Regions from separate parts of the Rhizobium sp. WSM1328 genome, predicted to be linked through region 1. Evidence: predicted binding sites of a transcription regulator. Region 1 holds the regulator's gene; the other holds the start of a gene.
The links. The regulator LexA, encoded in region 1, represses DNA repair genes until DNA is damaged. The targets are predictions, from matches to a motif close to TGTTCNNNNTGTGTTCNG.

Region 1 (9,686 bases):
CGGGAAGGCGCGGGTCAAGCCGTTGAAAATCAGATCCGATCAGCCGCGAACGATCGAGCGGCCGGCATACTGGGCCTGCGGGCCGAGGCCCTCTTCGATACGGATCAGCTGATTGTACTTGGCAAGACGGTCGGAGCGCGACAGCGAGCCGGTCTTGATCTGACCGCAGTTGGTGGCGACCGCGAGATCGGCGATGGTCGAATCTTCGGTCTCGCCGGAGCGGTGGGACATGACGGCGGTATAGGCCGCCTTGTGCGCCGTGTTGACGGCATCAAGCGTCTCCGTCAGCGTGCCGATCTGGTTGACCTTGACGAGGATCGAGTTGGCGACGCCCATGCGGATACCGTCGCGAAGACGGGCGGAGTTGGTGACGAAGAGATCATCGCCGACGAGCTGGGTCTTCTTGCCGGCTAGGTCGGTCAGCGTCTTCCAGCCATCCCAGTCGTCTTCGGCCATGCCGTCCTCGATCGAGATGATCGGATACTTGGCGGCGAGTTCGGCCAGATATTCGGCCATGGCGCCCGATTCCAGCGTGCGGCCTTCCCCTTCGAGAACGTATTTGCCGTCCTTGAAGAATTCCGTCGAGGCGCAGTCGAGGCCGAGGCACATGTCGTCGCCCGGCTTGTAGCCGGCTTTCTCGATCGACTTCATGATGAAGTCGAGAGCTTCCGGCGCGCTCTTCAGGCCCGGTGCGAAACCGCCTTCATCGCCGACATTGGTGTTATGGCCCTGTGCGGCAAGTTCCTTGCGCAGCGTATGGAAGACTTCCGAACCCATGCGCACGGCTTCGGCGATCGAATCGGCGCCGACCGGCAGGATCATGAATTCCTGGAAATCGATCGGGTTGTCGGCATGGGCACCACCATTGATGATGTTCATCATCGGCACTGGCAGCAGGCTGGCGGAAGCACCGCCGACATAGCGGTAGAGCGGCAGGCCGGACGCCTGGGCGGCAGCCTTGGCGACGGCGAGCGACACGCCAAGGATGGCGTTGGCGCCGAGACGCGACTTGTTCGGCGTGCCGTCCAGCTCGATCATGATGTTGTCGATCTGGATCTGGTTTTCGGCGTCGATGCCGCCGATCGCGTCGAAGATCTCGGTGTTGGCGGCTTCGACCGCCTTTTCGACGCCCTTGCCCAGGTAGCGCTTGCCGCCGTCACGCAGTTCGACCGCCTCATGCGCGCCCGTCGAGGCGCCCGAGGGAACGGCCGCGCGGCCCATGCTGCCATCTTCGAGATAGACATCGACTTCGACGGTGGGGTTGCCACGGCTATCGAGAATCTCGCGGGCGATGATATCGGTGATTGCAGTCATGGGTTCTTCCTGCTCGGTGGGTGATAAATGGTTCGAAACCTGTCTTAGTCGAAGGCGTGCAAATTACAATGCTGCAATAGCCTTCGGACCAGCGTTCGGATGTGGCCTATAGCACGATCATGTCAGACTGTTGAACGTCAAGCCTTGGCGACCGCATCGAAGGCGAGCAGCTTTTCGAGAAGCCGCGGCATGTCCTTGAGATAGACCATGTTCGGGCCGTCGGAAGGGGCATTGTCGGGGTCCTGATGGGTTTCGACGAAGACGCCGGCAATACCGGCAGCCACTGCTGCCCGCGCCAGGGTTTCTACGAATTCCCGCTGACCGCCGGAGGAATCGCCCTGCCCGCCCGGCTGCGCTACGGAATGGGTCGCATCGAAGACAACGGGCGCACCCATCGCCGCCATGATCGGCAGCGAGCGCATGTCGGAAACCAGCGTATTGTAACCAAAGGAGGCGCCGCGCTCGCAAAGCAGCACGTTCGGATTGCCGCTGGCGTTGAGCTTCTTCAGAACATTCTTCATATCCCAGGGAGCGAGGAACTGGCCCTTCTTGACATTGACGACGCGGCCGGTCTTGGCGGCGGCGATGAGAAGGTCGGTCTGGCGGCAGAGGAAGGCCGGGATCTGCAGGACGTCGACGACCTTTGCCACCTCCGCGCATTGCTCGGCGGTATGAACGTCGGTCAGGACGGGAAAGCCGAACTCCTTTTTGAGGTCGGCAAAGACCTCCATGCCTTTTTCAATCCCGATACCGCGTTCGGCCGACAGCGAGGTGCGGTTCGCCTTGTCGAAGGAGCTCTTGTAAACGAGGCCGATGCCGAGCTTGCCGCAAAGCTCCTTCAGCGTGCCGGCGACCATGAAGGCGTGGTCGCGGCTCTCCATCTGGCAGGGACCGGCAATCAGCGACAGGCGGCCGGTATTGGAAAAGCTGACCTGGCCTTGGCCTTCGCCGATCCTGACTTCGGAATTCGTATCAGTGCTCATCGTGTTTCCTCGAAGGCGAAGAGCGTGCCCTGCCCGGGCGCGGGCTTCACCAGAATGCGATTGTTCTTGCGCGCGTATGTCACCCCGTTAGCAGCCAAATGCGCTTCTGTCACGGCAAGATCGGCGACAGCGAAGAGGATTGCCCGGCCGCGCAGGCCACGATCTGCGGATGAGCCGACGATGTCGAAATAGGCCTCCAACCCTTCCGCCGTCATCAGGCTGATTTTGGCATTCGACGCCGGGATATTGACGCCGAAACCGGTTTTCTCGACTGCCGATTGCACCACGGCGAGGCTGACGAAGGCAGCGAAGGCGGCAGCATCAGGCGCGCAAAGCGCTATCTCGACTATGCCGGTGACGCCATTGGCATGCGTCTCCAGCACGGCGCGGTCGGCCGGCAGCGGATTGACGCGCTCGACGGTAAATAGCAGGAGATCAGGCGCGCGCAGATCGCCGGCAAAAGCCAGCTTGAAGCCGGCAATCGTCTCAGAACCGTCCGGCATCGTCATCGGCCGGGTGAACTGCAGCATCTCGCCGGCGCTCGATCCGTTACCGACGAAATTCTGATGATCGATGCCGGCATCCTTGCTGCCAAAAGCCAGCCCCGAAAGCCCCTCCGCGCCGCAGCGGAAGCGGAAAGCCTGATTGCGGGCGGTGAAGACATTGCCTTGGCGCGCCGACGCCTCGCTCTCCTCGACGCTCGCAATCCCGAGCGGCTCCAGATAGGTCTTGTCAGCAAAGAAGACGCAGGCATTCTCCGTTCCGAAGGGATGGCGCGCATCGGGGGCAACGGTGAAGCCGAGCTTGCCGAGCCTCTCGCGCGCCAGATCGATATTGACGACCGGCAGCACGACATGATCCAGCGGGTGCGGTTTGGCGGAGTGCTCGTTCATGATATCCCTCCCTGACACGGCAAGAGATGTGCGACAGCGCTTCCCTCAACGCAAGACTTCTGTGCCAATCCGGCGAATGAAAATAAAAATCTCAACGAGTTGGCGCCAAGTTTTACGGAAATTTAGCTACTTGCGGAACACATATGGAACATATAGTGTCTGTTCTGGATTTGTTTCAATCACGAGGTCACAACGTCGATGCTCACGCGCAAACAACAGGAGCTTCTCCTTTTCATTCATGAGCGCATGAAGGAATCCGGCGTTCCGCCATCTTTCGACGAAATGAAGGATGCTCTGGACCTCGCCTCGAAGTCCGGGATTCATCGCCTGATTACGGCGCTCGAGGAGAGAGGCTTCATTCGCCGCCTACCGAACCGCGCCCGTGCGCTCGAGGTCATCAAGCTTCCGGAGGCCTACAGCCCCAGCATCCAGCCGCGGCGCGGCTTTTCGCCGAGCGTCATCGAAGGCAGCCTGGGCAAACCTCAGCCGGTCGCCGCCCCTGCTCCCGCAAAACCCGTCGCCGACAACGGCAACTCGGTTTCCGTGCCGGTCATGGGCAGAATCGCCGCCGGTGTGCCGATCTCGGCGATCCAGAACAACACCCACGACATCGCCGTTCCGGCCGACATGCTCGGTTCCGGTGAACATTATGCCCTGGAGGTCAAGGGCGATTCGATGATCGACGCCGGCATCTTCGACGGCGACACCGTGATCATCCGCAATGGCAGCACCGCAAGTCCTGGCGACATTGTTGTTGCACTCGTCGATGACGAAGAAGCGACACTCAAGCGCTTCCGCCGCAAGGGCGCCTCGATCGCACTGGAAGCGGCCAACCCGGCTTACGAGACCCGGATTTTCGGACCAGACCGTGTTAAGGTGCAGGGCAAACTCGTCGGCCTCATTCGCCGCTATCACTGACATCGGTTAGGCCGGATTCGGTAAAGCTGTTGCTGCGCCAGTCAAAGGCGCGATGGCGCATCCATGGTCGCGACAATGCGTCAAATGCGGTTGCCACCTCCAGGCCGGCGTCCGCGAAGCGCAACTCGATGGATCCGGTCCTGCGCAGCGTCTCGCCGGTGAAGAGCGTCGCACCTGAGCGGCAGCTGTTGAAACGCAGGCGGACCGACGTCACGATGATATCGGCCGCGTCGCATGCCGGGCCGAGATAGGCGGCATTGTCGATGACAGCAACCACACGACCATTGCCAAGCCTTGATGCGCACCAGGCCCTCTTGACGCAGGAAAAGCGGTTTGCTTCACCGGCCGCTGCGGCCGCCCGCATCGCTGTCCTCGCTTCGTTCTGCTGATCGCGGGAAAGCTTGACGCGGCGGTCTTCTCCTACCTGCGGGATAGCAGGACCATCCAGCATCTTCGGCGGATCATGTCTCGGCAGGACCAGGGCTCTCTGCCACTGGTCGAAGATGAAATCCGGTGGTCTTTCACGGTTGGAAGCCATTGCTGCCGCTTCGACCACCGCGACGAGACTGCCATCCTCCGAAATCACCAGATCCGGCGGCCGGGGAACCGGTAGAAGCAACAGGATGAGCGTTGCGACCGCGATGATTGATGTGCCGATATGGCGCAGCCGGGTGCGGAGCAGCGTCAGCAGCAGAAAGCCTGCCACGGCGACCGCGAAATACCAGGCGGGCAAGCGGCCGACGTCGATATTGCCATCCCAGCCGGACACCGTCTTTGCGACCGCGATCACCAGATCGAGGCCGAATCCGACGACCTTCCAGGGCAAAACATCCAGACCGAAAGGCATGAGCAGCATCGCCAGCAAGCCGGCCGGCATGACGATGAAGGAGATGATCGGCATCGTCGCGAGGTTTGCCGGCAGGCCGTAGGCGGTCAGGCGATGAAAATGCTCGATCGAAAACAGCGCGGTGGAAAAACCGCCGATCAGCGAAGTCAGGAAGACGCCGCCGAAGAAACCGGCAACCGTAACGACGGGCCTGATGATAGGTAGCTTCAGAAAGGCGTTTTCGCGGACGCGCCGGTCCTTCCACAACTGATAACCCGAGACCAGCGCCAATGTCGCGGCAAAGGACATCTGGAAGCTCGGACCTAAGACCTCGGACGGTGAAATGAGGATGATGACGAGGGCGGAAAGCGCGACATTGCGCAGGCTGATCGACGGCCGGTCGAAGAAGACGGCAATCAACATGATGGCCATCATGATGAAAGCGCGCTCGGCAGAGACCGCAAAGCCCGAAATCAGGAAATAGGCAGTAACGGCGATGAGCGCGCCGGCGGCAGCGATCTTCTTCGTCGGGTAGGCCTCAGCGATACCGGCAAAGATGCTGAGCAGCATCCGAAAGCCGACGAAGAAGATGCCGGCCGACAGCGCCATGTTGAGACCGGAGATGGCGATGATATGAGCCAGACCGGACTGGCGTAGTGCCTCCGTCGTCGCATCCGAGATGGCGCGCCGCTCGTCCGTCACCAGTGCGGCGGCAAAAGCGCCGGTATCGCCGGGCAGGATCGACCTTATCCGGTCGCCAATGCCGCTGCGCAGCCGGTAGAGCCCTTCGAGCAGCGCTTCCACCGCCGATCTTGCAGCCTGCGGACCTGCCTGCGCATCGACCTTCGTCGGTGCACCGTAGAAGAAGCCGTTGGCGCCGATGCCGTCGAAATAGGCACTGAAGGAGAAGTCGTTGAGCTCGGGAAGTGCTGGGCCCGCCGGCGGCGTCAGCCGCGCCCTGCCGGTGATGATATCGCCGATCTCGAAGGCTGCGTCCGCACCGCGGGCGATGGCGGTGATGCGTTCCGGCGGCCGCTTGACCTGAGGCGCTTCAGTGCCGGTGACGGCAAGAATGTAGCGCCACCGGCCGCGACCATCGCCTTCGCGCCGCTCGACGCGGCCGGTCACCGTCGTCGTCACTGATGAATCGAGGATCACGGTCGAAGCCCGCCAGCTCTCGAACTGCGCCGAGACTATGCCGCAAGCCACGAGCGAAAGCGCCAGCAGCGCTGCCCGCAATGCCGCCCGGTTGCGGCTGGCGATGAGAACTGCGACGGTCAGCACCAACAGGCAGAGCAGCGATGCAGTGAGCGGAAAATCCGATGCCGCGAGAAACCAGATGGCTGACCCGGCGCCGAGGAAGACCGGCGAGAACAGCAGCAGGCGGCCATGGTCCGTCTCCTCGCCCAGCATGCGCATGCCGGCACGCAGCAAGTGCGAGGCTGCGGCCGGCAGCCGGTGGCGCAATGGTATTGCCGACTGCGTCCTTGCCGGTCGCGTCACCACGACTGGTGGTGAAAAATTGGAGGAGCGGCAAGGCCTTCGCCTGTTTCCGGCCGCAATTCGACTGACGTCAACTCCTGCATGAACCGCCCAAGCCCGGCTGCGAAGGCAGTCAGAATGCAACCTCCAATCAAATCCGGCAAGCATAATCGATTGAAATATGAGGCAAAATCGCGAGCCCCAAAAGACCAGTCGAATCATCGGCTTCCGATATGCGTGTGGCTCATCGCTGCAGTGCCTAAAAGGTGATACCGCATTGCACAAAATGCCATCACAGTAACTTGGCATTAGCTTCGCGATCATATAGCTATCGGTGAGGACGCTTAACCCCTATGGCGCTTTTATGGCGCCACCGCCATTTCGGAGGATCAGCATGACGGATCAAAGCGCTACAATAAAAATCGGTGACAAGTCTGTCGACCTTGCTGTCAAAAGCGGCACGATCGGCCCGAGCGTCATCGATATCGGTGCCCTCTACAAGAACACCGCTTCCTTCACCTACGATCCGGGTTTTACCTCGACCGCATCCTGTGAATCGAAAATCACCTACATCGACGGCGACGAAGGTGTCCTGCTGCATCGTGGCTATCCGATCGAGCAGCTCGCCGAGCATGGCGACTTCCTCGAAGTCTGCTATCTCCTGCTTTACGGCGAACTGCCGACCACCGTGCAGAAGAAGGATTTCGATTACCGCGTTACGCACCACACCATGGTACACGAGCAGATGAGCCGCTTCTTCACCGGCTTCCGCCGCGATGCGCATCCGATGGCCGTCATGTGCGGCTGCGTCGGCGCACTGTCGGCCTTCTATCACGACTCCACCGACATCACCGATCCGCACCAGCGCATGGTCGCCAGCCTGCGCATGATCGCCAAGATGCCGACGCTTGCCGCGATGGCCTACAAATACCATATCGGCCAACCCTTCGTTTATCCGAAGAACGACCTCGACTATGCCTCGAACTTCCTGCGCATGTGCTTTGCTGTGCCCTGCGAGGAATATGTGGTCAATCCGGTGCTTTCCCGCGCCATGGACCGCATCTTCATCCTGCATGCCGATCATGAGCAGAACGCCTCGACCTCGACCGTCCGTCTCGCCGGTTCATCGGGTGCCAACCCGTTCGCCTGCATCGCCGCCGGCATTGCTTGCCTCTGGGGGCCCGCTCACGGCGGTGCTAACGAAGCAGCCCTCAACATGCTGACGGAAATCGGCACGGTCGACCGCATTCCGGAATATGTCGCCCGCGCCAAGGACAAGAATGATCCGTTCCGCCTGATGGGCTTCGGTCACCGGGTCTACAAGAACTACGATCCGCGCGCCAAGATCATGCAGAAGACGACGCATGAAGTGCTCGGCGAACTCGGCATCAAGGACGATCCGTTGCTCGAAGTGGCGATGGAGCTGGAGCGCATCGCGCTCACCGACGAATATTTCATCGAGAAGAAGCTCTATCCGAACATCGACTTCTATTCCGGCATCACGCTGAAGGCGCTGGGCTTCCCCACGACCATGTTCACCGTGCTCTTCGCGCTCGCCCGCACCGTCGGCTGGATCGCGCAGTGGAACGAGATGATCGAGGATCCGGAACAGCGCATCGGCCGTCCGCGCCAGCTTTATGTCGGCGAACCGAAGCGCGACTACATTCCGGTTTCGAAGCGCTGATCGCTTCAGAAAGAACCCAAAAGAAAACCCGGTCAGAAACGACCGGGTTTTTTCTTTTTCAGCACGTCGAGAAGGATCTCGGCAGCGTGTTCGCCGGGCGGCTTTTCGGTCTGCATGCGTTGCCAGACGAGATCATAACCCTCGTTCATCGCCTTCAATTGGAACGTGTCGGCCGACAGCCGCTCCATCCAGCGCGCCAGGCTGGCGCCGCGGACGATCTCGTTCAGATATTCCGGCACGACGGCATAATCGGCGATGATATTGGGCAATGCGCCCGTCCATACCTTGATGCGCCGGGCGAGCAGGCGGATAATCCAATCCGTCTTGTAAACGGACACCGTCGGCACGCCGGCAAGGGCGAGTTCGAGGATCACCGTGCCGGAAGCTGCCATCGCCGCATCCGCCTCGGCAAGGGCCTTCCACTTCTGCGCCGGCCCGACCGCCACCTCCGGCGGCGTGGCCCAGCCGGCGACGAGCCCTTTCACCAGCGCTTCGTTGTGCGGCACGGTCGGCAGCAGGAATCGCATCGGGCCGTTGCGGGCGACAAGTTCTTTGGCCGCATCCTCGAAGAACGGAAGCAGTTTGGCGATTTCGGAGGATCTTGATCCAGGAAGCATCAGGATCGCCTTGCCGGCTCCCTCGACGGGTGCGCGCATGGCGCGCTGCTGCCGCACTTCGAGCAGCGCCGGATCGGCGGTCAGGCGATGGCCGACATAGGTGGTCTCAGGCCCGCCGAGCGCACGCATTGTTGCCGGCTCGAAGGGCAGGACGGCGAGCACATGATCGACATAGGCGAGCATGCGCGTGGCGCGATATTCCTTCCAGGCCCAGACGCTTGGACAAACATAATTGACAACCGGCAGATCCGGCAGAGCGATGCGGACACGCTTTGCGACGCGATGGGTGAAATCCGGGCTGTCGATGATCAGAAGAATATCCGGCCTTGCGGCGATGATGGCAGCCGTCGTCTGGCGGATCAGCGTATAGAGCTTTGGCAGCCGGCTCAGCACCTGGGTGATACCCATGATCGACAGCTCGGAGAAATCGAACAGGGATCGCAAGCCTTCCGCCTGCAGCCCCTCGCCGCCGACACCGACGAGCTCCACCGGTCCGCTATGAACCCGCTTCAGGGCGGCGATGAGATCGGCACCGAGCAGATCCCCCGACACCTCGCCGGCAATGACGGCGATCTTCAGCGACGCCCCGTTCATTCAAGCCCCCATGCCGGCAGGCCGCGATCGATGCCACAGACGAAGAGCCCAGCCTCATCGGCGGCTTTGATGACGGCGGCGCGATCGAGCACCAGCGAGCGGCCGGCCTCGACGGCGACGCCGGCAAGGCCGGCTTTCCTCGCGTTCAGAACCGTGGAAACGCCGATCGCCGGCAAGTCGGCGCGGATATCCTGTTGCGGCTTGCAGAGTTTGACGAGTGCGCCACGGCGGCGCGGCGAGATGCGCCCGGCGGCTCTGAGACCCGCGACACGCTCCAGCATCTCGTCCGTGCCCTCAAGACCCTCCAGCGCGACGATACGCCCGCCGATGGCGACGGCGCCCTGACCGACATCGAGCCGGCCCAGCATCTCAGCG
Region 2 (9,686 bases), 1.9 Mb from region 1:
CGCCCTCAAGGTCGACGAATGGGACCGGATGGTCGACGTCAATATCAAGGGTGTTCTCTATGGCGTTGCGGCGGCGCTTCCGATCATGAAGGCGCAGGGATCAGGGCAGATCATCAACCTGTCTTCGATCGGCGGCCACAGCGTCTCTCCGACGGCGGTTGTCTATTGCGCGACGAAATTCGCGGTACGGGCGATCTCGGACGGACTGCGGCAGGAGTCCGATCGTATCCGCGTCACCGTCATCTCTCCGGGCACGACGACATCGGAACTCGCCGACACCATCACCGATCCGACGGCGCGTGATGCCATGAAGGCTTTCAGGGCGATCACCATCAGCCCCGAGGCCGTCGCCAATTCGATCCTCTACGCCGTCAGCCAGCCTGATGATGTCGATGTCAGCGAGATCATCATCCGACCGACAGCCAGCCCCTATTGATCCGCTGAGATTGCTGCCAAAGTAATTCCAGCAAAAGTGTAGAGCGGTTTTGCCAGGCAAAGCGCGAAGCGATTTTGCCGGGAATTGCGGAAAACGAAAGAGCCTCCGCCGCCTAAAAACCCAGCGACTGCTGGGCGGGCGGCGGCGGTGCAAGGTTGACGCCTTCGAGCTCCAGCATGCGGGCCTTCGATGACGAACCGCCGGGCGCGGAGAAGCCCCCGATCTTGCCGCCGGCCGCAAGCACCCGGTGGCAGGGGATGATCAGGGCGACAGGGTTCTTCGCCATCGCCTGGCCGACGTCGCGGGCGGCTTCCGGCCCGACGCCGAGCTCCTTGGCCAGCGCGCCGTAAGTGGTGGTGCGGCCCCAGCCGACACGCCTTGCCGCCGCATAAATATCCCGGAAGAAGGCATCCTGGCCGGCAAGATCGAGTTCGACGCCGGAAAAATCCGTCTCCTCGCCCTGGAAGTAGCGTTTCACGGCGGCGACCGTCTCGAGCACGCCAGGCGTCGGCGCGCCGGCTTCGGCATCCGGCAGGCGGCGCAACAGCAACCGTTCCGTCGCTTCCGCTGACTTGGTCGGCAGTTGGAAACGGATGATGCCGGCGTCGCTCCAGGCAATACCGCAGAAACCGCCCGCGGTTTCGAAGATGAGATAGTGGTGCGTTGTCTCAGCCATGACACAGCCTCCGCGTTTTCGATGACCTTCAAAATCGTATGGGACGGCCGCTGTTTCAACCCGTTTCTTGCGCGCGCCAGGCTTCCAGGAAATATTGCGATGCGCCCCTGCATTGTCGACCGACTAGCCACTTCACCCGGTCCTGAGCGACGTTTCGGATAAGTGTGGCCCCGAGCATGTCGGGAAATTATGTTCTCTTTTTGTTCTTGATGTTGTTTCCTTGCAGAGTATCTTCGTCGCGTTTTGAAAACGACGAGGCGGGTCATGACGACCTGAAACTCCATGAACCAGATGCCCTTCGACTTCGGAGACGACAAAAATGGTCGCGGACGGCGGAACGAAAGCTACGTCAGCGGACACCGACTTTTCTTTGCGCTCTGCCCTCCTGATGCCGTCGAGCAGCAGGCGGCCGCAATCGCCGATGACTATCGTCGAGCCTTCTCCCTTTCCGGGATGCCGCGCCTGACGACATTGCATGTGTCGATCATCTGGGTCGGCGACTATCCGAGGCTGCCGGAGGATGTGGTCTTCGCGGCACGACAGGCCGGCGCCACAGTCGAGAGTGCCCCGATCGCAATAAGCTTCGACCGGATCATGCGATTCCCGCAGGCGCGTTCGCTTGTGCTTTGCGGCGAAGGCGGACGGAAACCACTGACACGGCTGCACGTCCAACTGGGCGTCGGCATGTACAATGCCGGCTTGCGGCACAATGTCGGCCGCGACTACAAGCCGCACATGACACTTCTCTATGACCGCAAAGCCGTGCCGCCGACGACCCTCGACACACCCGTTTCATGGACCGCGTCCGAATTCCTGCTCATCCACAGTGTTCTCGGAAAAACCGAACATCGGATCATCGATCGCTGGCCGCTGCTCGGCTGAGGCAATGATGTCTTCGGACCACGCTTGCGCTTGCCCCATTTCCGCTCATATAGCTCGGAATGCCTAACCGGGCGCTGGTTGTAAACGGGAACGAAGACAGCATGGACGTTTCAGAGATCATCATCCCTGGAGATACGCCGGGAACGGAGTGGCGGTTGCCGGTGCTGCGCTTTAAAGGCCACGATCCGAAGGCGCCGAAGGCCTATATCCAGGCGGCACTGCATGCCGGCGAGCTGCCGGGAACGGTGCTGCTGCATTTCCTCTGCGAAAGGCTGCGGCAGGCGGAAAGCCAAGGTGGGATCGCCGGCGACATCACCATCGTGCCGCAGGCCAATCCGATCGGTGCGGCGCAATCGCATTTCGGCGAGCTGCAGGGCCGTTTCGACCTGGGCTCACGCACCAATTTCAACCGGGATTTTCCGCTGATCTCGATTGTCGATCGCACCACGCTGACCGAAGATCTCGATGATTACCCGGCTACCGACAGATTGAAGAGGCAGCTGCTGCATATGGCGCTTGGCGCCGATCTCGTGCTCGACCTGCATTGCGACGACGAATCCCTGCAATATGCCTATATCGACGAGGCCTTCTGGCCGGAGGCCGCCGATCTTGCCGCTTCACTCGGCATGGAGGCCGTGCTGCTTTCGGATGGCGAAAGCTCGGCCTTCGAGGAGGCCGTCGGCTTTGCATGGAAATATGAGGTTCCCGGCGAACGCCGGCCCCGTCTGCCCGGCAAACTCTCCGTCACCGTCGAGCTGCGCGGCAAACGCGACGTCGATCCGGTGCTGGCGAAAAAGGATGCGGATGGGCTCTGGCACTTCCTCGCGGCACGGGGGACCGTTGGCGACGAAAAGCCCGCGGCAATGCCATTTTCCGGTCCGGCCGTGCCGCTCGACAATGTCGAGATCATCCGCACGCCAGAAGGCGGAGCCGTGCTCTTCCATCGCGACATCGGCGAGAGGGTTGCCGAAGGCGACCGCCTAGTGACGATCGTCACTAGGCCGGGGCAGCCGGGCGGCAGCATCGAGCTCACCGCGCCGCAGGACGGGCTGATCCTGACCCGAACCTCCGACAGGCTGGTGCGGCGGCGCGGCGACCTGATGAAGATCGCCTGTGACGAACCCAGCAAGGCTTCCCGCAAGGCCGGCACGCTGGAGAATTGAACGGGGCCGGTTTTGTCCGGCTGCGATTGTCGACGCGCTCGGGGATAAAACGTCGCACGGCGTTTGCGCCGGCCTTCGTGCATGTTATCTCGCTGCTATCACAGGGAGATCGATCGGGCATGGCCGTCACCATCTATGGCATCAAGAATTGCGACACGATGAAAAAGGCGCGCAGCTGGCTGGAAGAACATAGCGTCGCCTATGAGTTTCACGATTACAAGGCGCTCGGTATCGACCGCGCCCATCTCGAAGCCTGGATCGACCAGGCCGGCCTCGATACTGTGCTCAACCGCGCCGGCACTACCTTCCGCAAATTGCCCGACGCCGAGCGCGAGAACCTCACCCGGGAGAAGGCAATCGCCCTGATGCTCGACCAGCCGTCGATGATCAAGCGGCCGGTGCTGGAAGTGAAGGGCAAGCTGCTGGTCGGCTTCAAGCCGGAGATTTACGCCGGTACGTTCGGAGGCTGACAGGCGGCCCGCTGAACTCACGAGGGAAAGAGATGTCCAAGACTACGCGCGCGACACAGCTTCTTTCGCAGGCAGGCGTCGCCTTCACCGTTCATGCCTATGACTACGACCCCAATGCCGAGCGCGTCGGGCTGCAGGCGGCCGAAGCGCTCGGCGAGGCGCCGCATCGGGTGCTGAAGACGCTGATGGCGGAGGTGGACGGCAATCCGGTCTGCGTCGTCGTGCCGTCGGACCGCGAGGTCAGCATGAAGAAGCTTGCCAGCGCCTTTCACGGCAAATCGGCCAATATGATGAGGCCTGCCGATGCCGAGCGGCTGACGGGTTATCATGTCGGCGGCATCAGCCCGTTCGGCCAGAAAAAGACCGTGCCGACGGCGATCGAGGAAGCCGCACTTGGCGAACCGCTGGTCTATATCAATGGCGGGCAGCGCGGGCTGCAGGTGCGGCTCGATCCGAAGCATGCGTTGAAGGCACTGAAGGCTGTCGCCGCGCCGCTGATTGCCTGATCGGAGCATGATGCCGAAAAGTGTGAGCGGGTTTCGGACGACATCATGCTCTCACTATTGAATCTAGAGGAAGCGGTCGAGCAGGCCGGCGATCGCCTTCGCCTCGTTTTCGGCAAGCTTGCAGCCGATATGGGTCTCGATCGATTTGGCATAGACGATCCACATGCGCTCGCGAAGCTTTCGGCCGGCATCTGACATCACCACCCAGCGGCCGCGTCCATCCTCGGCGAAGACCTCGCGCCGGACCAAGCCCTCTCTTTCCAGCCGGTCGAGCAGGCGAGAGAGATTATACTGGGCCAGCAATGTCCGCTCTTCGATCTCGTAGGGGCGCAGTTTGCCGTCTTGCGAGCGCGCTAATTCCCACAGCACGTCATACCAGGCAAGCGGCGGCATGCCGGCCGTTTTCAGGTCGGCTTCGATGGCGCCAAGCAGCCGCTCGCGGGCGCGCATGATGCTCGTCCAGGCAGAGGTAACCGCTTCGCTTGGATTCGACGGCTTTTCAGACATAAATGCAGTTACATCTATCTTGAATTCCGCCGCAAGCGTTATTAGATGCATTTACATCTATCATTGCCAAGGAGGCCCCCATGAGCAAGCTTACCCTCGTCAGCCATCATCTCTGCCCCTATGTGCAGCGCGCCGCGATCGCTCTGCTCGAAAAGGGCGTGCCCTTCGAGCGCATCAACATCGATCTTGCCGACAAGCCCGACTGGTTCCTGCAGATCTCGCCGCTGGGCAAAGTGCCACTGCTGCGGATCGAGGAGGAGGACGGCAGCGAGGCGGTGCTGTTCGAAAGCAGCGTCATCTGCGAATATCTGGAGGAAACGCAGCCGGGTGTCGCGCTGCATCCCAACGACGCGCTGACGCGTGCCCGCCATCGCGGCTGGATGGAATTCGGTTCCTCCGTGCTTTCCGATCTCTGGGGTTACGAGACCGCCGAGGATGCCGCGCAGTTGGAGGCCAAGCGCAAGGCGCTCATCGCCAAATTCGCAACTGTCGAGAAGATGTTGACGGACGGGCCGTATTTCGCCGGCAACGACTTCAGCCTCGTCGACGCCGTCTTCGCGCCGGTCTTTCGGTATTTCGATCTCTTCGAGACGCTCGGCGACAGCGGCATCTTCGAAGGGCTTGAGCGGGTGAAGCGCTGGCGCAAGGCTCTCTCCGAGCGGGCAAGCGTCAAGGCCGCCGTTGGCGAAGACTACCCGCAGCGGCTGATGGAATTCCTCGACAAGCATAACTCGATCCTGCTCAGGCAACCTGCCGCCGCCTGAAGCACGGCCGGCGGGCGGACATATATCCGGCCGCTTGCAATTCGGCGGCGATACGCTTCATTTTCGCCGCAAACGGGTCTAAATCTTCCAGCCTCGCACCGTCGATGACAGAAGGCAGGTTGAACCATGACTTTCATGCCCCAGAGCCAGAACACAATTGATCCCGTCAAGCTGGAAAAACTTGCGGAAGTCGCCGTCAAGGTCGGGCTGCAGCTGCAAAAAGGTCAGGATCTGGTGATCACCGCGCCTGTCGTGGCGCTGCCGCTGGTTCGCCTGATCACCAAGCATGCCTATCTGGCCGGCGCCGGACTGGTCTCCGCCTTCTATTCCGACGAGGAAACGACGCTGGCGCGCTATCAATATGGCAGCGACGAGAGCTTCGACCGCGCCTCCGGCTGGCTCTACGAGGGCATGGCCAAGGCCTATGCCAACGGGGCGGCCCGTCTTGCGGTCGCCGGCGACAATCCGATGCTGCTGTCCGAGCAGGATGCCGGCAAGGTCGGCCGCGCCAATCGCGCCAACTCAACGGCCTACAAGCCGGCGCTGGAGAAGATCTCGAATTTCGACATCAACTGGAACATCGTCTCCTACCCGAACCCATCCTGGGCCAAGGTGGTCTTCCCTGACGATCCGGAACCGATTGCGATTGCCAAGCTCGCCAAGGCGATCTTTGCCGCCTCGCGCGTCGATGTCAGCGATCCCGTCGCCGCCTGGGCCGAGCACAATGCCAATCTTGGCAAGCGATCCGCCTGGCTGAACGGCGAGCGTTTCGCCTCGCTGCATTTCCAGGGACCGGGTACCGACCTGACGATCGGCCTTGCCGACGGGCATGAATGGCATGGCGGCGCTTCCACCGCCAAGAACGGCATTACCTGCAATCCGAACATCCCGACCGAGGAAGTCTTCACCACGCCGCATGCGCTGCGCGTCGAAGGCCATGTGTCGAGCACCAAGCCGCTCTCGCACCAGGGCACGTTGATCGACAATATCCAGGTACGTTTCGAGGGTGGGCGCATCGTCGAGGCCAAGGCCTCGCGCGGCGAAGAGGTCTTGAACAAGGTGCTCGATACCGACGAGGGCGCGCGCCGGCTCGGCGAAGTGGCGCTGGTGCCGCATTCCTCACCGATCTCGGCCAGCGGCATCCTGTTCTACAACACGCTGTTCGACGAAAACGCCTCGTGCCACATCGCACTCGGCCAGTGCTATTCCAAGTGCTTCCTCGATGGCGCGACACTGAGCCAGGAGCAGATCAAGGCGCAGGGCGGCAATTCCAGCCTGATCCATATCGACTGGATGATCGGCTCGGACAAAGTCGATATCGACGGCATCAAGCCGGATGGTTCACGGGTTCCGGTGATGCGGCAGGGCGAATGGGCCTGAGCGGCATCATCGTGCGCTGACTGGATAAAGCGCGCTGGTGCGGCCAGCCCCGTCCTTCGAGGCCCCTGCGGGGCACCTCAGGATGAGGCTGGAGAGGGCGTGCCAGAAGGATAGCGGCAGGCTCATCAGCCTGGGATGCCTGGAGCCTTGATCAGGTCACCAATCACACGGCACCACGATCAGCCCTCATCCTGAGGTGCGGAGGCCAAAGGCCGAAGCCTCGAAGGACGGGGGCGGGTGGCCCCGCGCTCACCGCAACGCCTGCATTGTTGGATGATACGCCGGCGGCCAGCCTCGTCCTTCGAGGACCCTGCGGGGCACCTCAGGATGAGGCTGGAGAGAGGGCCGCCAGAAGGACAGCGAAAGGCTGATCGGCCTGGGATGCCCGGAGCTTTGATCAGTCCACCAGCCTCACGGCACCACGATCAGACCTCATCCTGAGGTGCGCAGGCCGCAGGCCGGAGCCTCGAAGGACGGGGGCGGGTGGCCGTCCGCCACAACGCCTCATTGTTGCCGCCTTCACCCCATGCTAGCCTTCCGCCATGGAAGTCACCGTCTATATTCTCCGCTGTAGCGACGGCTCATATTATACCGGCCTCACCAAGTAGGAGATTGAGGCGCGTGTCTGGGAGCATAATGCCGGGACCTATGACGGCTATACCGCCAAGCGCCGCCCGGTCGAACTCGTCTTCAGCGAAACCTATGACCGCATCATCGACGCCATCGCCCGCGAGCGCCAGATCAAGGGCTGGTCGCGCCGAAAGAAGGAAGCGTTGATGGCAATGGATTACGAGGCCCTGCCTGATTTGTCGAAGCGCGGGCCGGTTAAAGCCGGGCGAGCTGCCCGTGGCCAGCCCCGTCCTTCGAGGCCCCTGCGGGGCACCTCAGGATGAGGCTGGAGGGAGGGCCGTGCCGGTTCCACGGCATCGCGAGCAGCTCTCATCCTATCTGTTTTTTCACGCAATTTTCGAACGCAAACCCGCTGCACGCTTTTGCTTTAGCGAATTGCCGATAGCAGCTTGCGCACGCGATAGAGATGCGCCCTGCGCTTCGCATCGGTGGCGCGGTCCATGTCGTGCAGGCTGAGCATCTTGAAATTCAATCCCTTCGAGCAGAAGGCGGCGATGCCGCGCTTCAGGAGCCGGCGCACCGGATCGCCCATATAGACACGCACCAGCCACCAGGGCGAGCCTGTCGTCGTCAGCGCATAGAGCAGCCTGATATTGGTCAGCTGCGGCACGATACGGCCGCCGGCAGCATCATGGCTGAAGGCAACGCCGGGGGCGAAGACACGGTCGAAGAAGCCCTTGAGGATGGCGGGGAAATTGAACCACCATTGCGGAAAGACGAGAATGAGGCCATCGGCAGCATTCAGGCGGGCAACGATGTCGGCTACGGCTGAGGTGTCGTAGGGCTGGTCGAAATAGCCGCCGCGCTCAGCCTTCGAAAGACGCGGATCGAAATTCTCAGCATAGAGATCGAGCAGATCGACAACATGGCCGGAGGCTTCCAGTGCTTCGCGCGCGGTCCTCGCCACGGCAGCGGCGAAACTATCCTCCAGCGGATGGGCAAGCACCAGCAGGATCCGCATCGTCAGAACAGGCTTCCCTGCTTCGGTGGGTCTGCGGGTCTTGCGCTGCGCTTCTTGGCCCCGGCCGGCGGTGCGCCGCCTTCCGTGGTCATGGCGCCGACACGGCCGTCGGCGAATTCGATGGCGATGCCCATGCCGGCGGAGAGCTGAGCAGCCTGCGAGACCGGCCTGTTATCCTCATCGCGAATGACGGCATAGCCGCGCTTCAGCACATTCTTGTAGGAGAGCGATTGCAGCACGCGGTCCTGCGAAGAAAGTTCGGCGCGCGCGCGGGTCAGCTGGTGGCGGACCGCCGTATCGGCATGGCGCGAAAGATTGCCGAGGCGTTCGCGACCGCGGTCGGTCTGGGTCTTCAGCCGGGCCGGCAGTGAGGCGAGGATGGCTTCGGCGCGGTCGACGCGCGATTTCGAACGGTCGATCAGCCGCTCAACCATGCGCTCGGCCCGGGCCATGCGCTCGTTCAGCGTCTGGCGGCGCTCGGCGATGCGGCCGGCGAGCAGATCGGGGCGCAGATGCGCGGCGACACGCTCGAAGCCGCGGCGCTTGTTGATAGTGTTGAGCTCCAGCCCGCGGCCGAGACCGGTTGCCGCCTCGTCGAAACGGCGGCGCGGCAAGGCGAGAAGCTGATCGAGCGACGGCAATGCCCGCATCAGAGCACGCACCGACTGGCGGCGCTGATCCATCTGCCGGTTCATGCAGCCCTGCAGGCGCGCGGCAAGAGCGGCGGCCTGCGCCTCGAGCTCCGCCTTGACCGGCACTGCCATTTCCGCTGCCCCCGTCGGCGTGGGCGCACGGACATCGGCGGCGTAGTCGATCAGCGTCCAGTCGGTCTCATGGCCGACGGCCGAGATCAGCGGTATCCGGCTTTCGGCCGCAGCACGCACGACGATTTCGTCGTTGAAGCTCCAGAGATCTTCCAGGCTGCCGCCGCCGCGTGCGACGATCAACACATCCGGGCGCGGGATGGCGCCTGAAGGTTCCAGCGCGTTGAAGCCGCGGATGGCGTTCGCCACCTCCTCGCCGGAGCCCTCGCCCTGGACCTTCACCGGCCAGACGAGGACATGCACAGGAAAACGATCGGAGATGCGGTGAAGGATATCGCGGATGACGGCGCCGGTCGGCGAGGTGACGACGCCGATTACGCCGGGCATGAAGGGCAGCCGCTTTTTGCGGGCGGCATCGAACAGGCCCTCGGCGCCGAGCTTGCGCTTGCGCTCCTCGATCAGCGCCATCAGCGCGCCGGCGCCGGCCGGCTCCAGCGTCTCGATGACGATCTGATATTTCGAGGAACCCGGAAAGGTGGTGACCTTG

Region 2: AC2444_RS23095 (2'-5' RNA ligase family protein) is a predicted target of LexA. The motif match lies at 1,303-1,320, and genes of this name have one in related genera.

What each region holds. Positions count from the first base shown of each region.
Region 1 is NZ_CM172788.1:1,766,430-1,776,115, reverse strand. Features, by position in the region: gene eno (phosphopyruvate hydratase) at 40-1,314, opposite strand; gene kdsA (3-deoxy-8-phosphooctulonate synthase) at 1,452-2,297, opposite strand; gene AC2444_RS09150 (VOC family protein) at 2,294-3,190, opposite strand; gene lexA (transcriptional repressor LexA) at 3,389-4,108, shown strand; partial or broken gene AC2444_RS09140 (ComEC/Rec2 family competence protein) at 4,089-6,520, opposite strand; gene gltA (citrate synthase) at 6,811-8,100, shown strand; gene lpxB (lipid-A-disaccharide synthase) at 8,133-9,311, opposite strand; gene AC2444_RS09125 (LpxI family protein) at 9,308-9,686, opposite strand, start outside.
Region 2 is NZ_CM172788.1:4,667,390-4,677,075, reverse strand. Features, by position in the region: gene AC2444_RS23105 (SDR family oxidoreductase) at 1-436, shown strand, start outside; gene AC2444_RS23100 (methylated-DNA--[protein]-cysteine S-methyltransferase) at 549-1,112, opposite strand; gene AC2444_RS23095 (2'-5' RNA ligase family protein) at 1,395-1,994, shown strand; gene AC2444_RS23090 (succinylglutamate desuccinylase/aspartoacylase family protein) at 2,096-3,157, shown strand; gene AC2444_RS23085 (ArsC family reductase) at 3,277-3,627, shown strand; gene ybaK (Cys-tRNA(Pro) deacylase) at 3,660-4,133, shown strand; gene AC2444_RS23075 (MarR family winged helix-turn-helix transcriptional regulator) at 4,197-4,640, opposite strand; gene AC2444_RS23070 (glutathione S-transferase family protein) at 4,721-5,404, shown strand; gene AC2444_RS23065 (aminopeptidase) at 5,531-6,784, shown strand; partial or broken gene AC2444_RS23060 (GIY-YIG nuclease family protein) at 7,327-7,677, shown strand; gene AC2444_RS23055 (NAD(P)H-dependent oxidoreductase) at 7,782-8,375, opposite strand; gene xseA (exodeoxyribonuclease VII large subunit) at 8,378-9,686, opposite strand, start outside.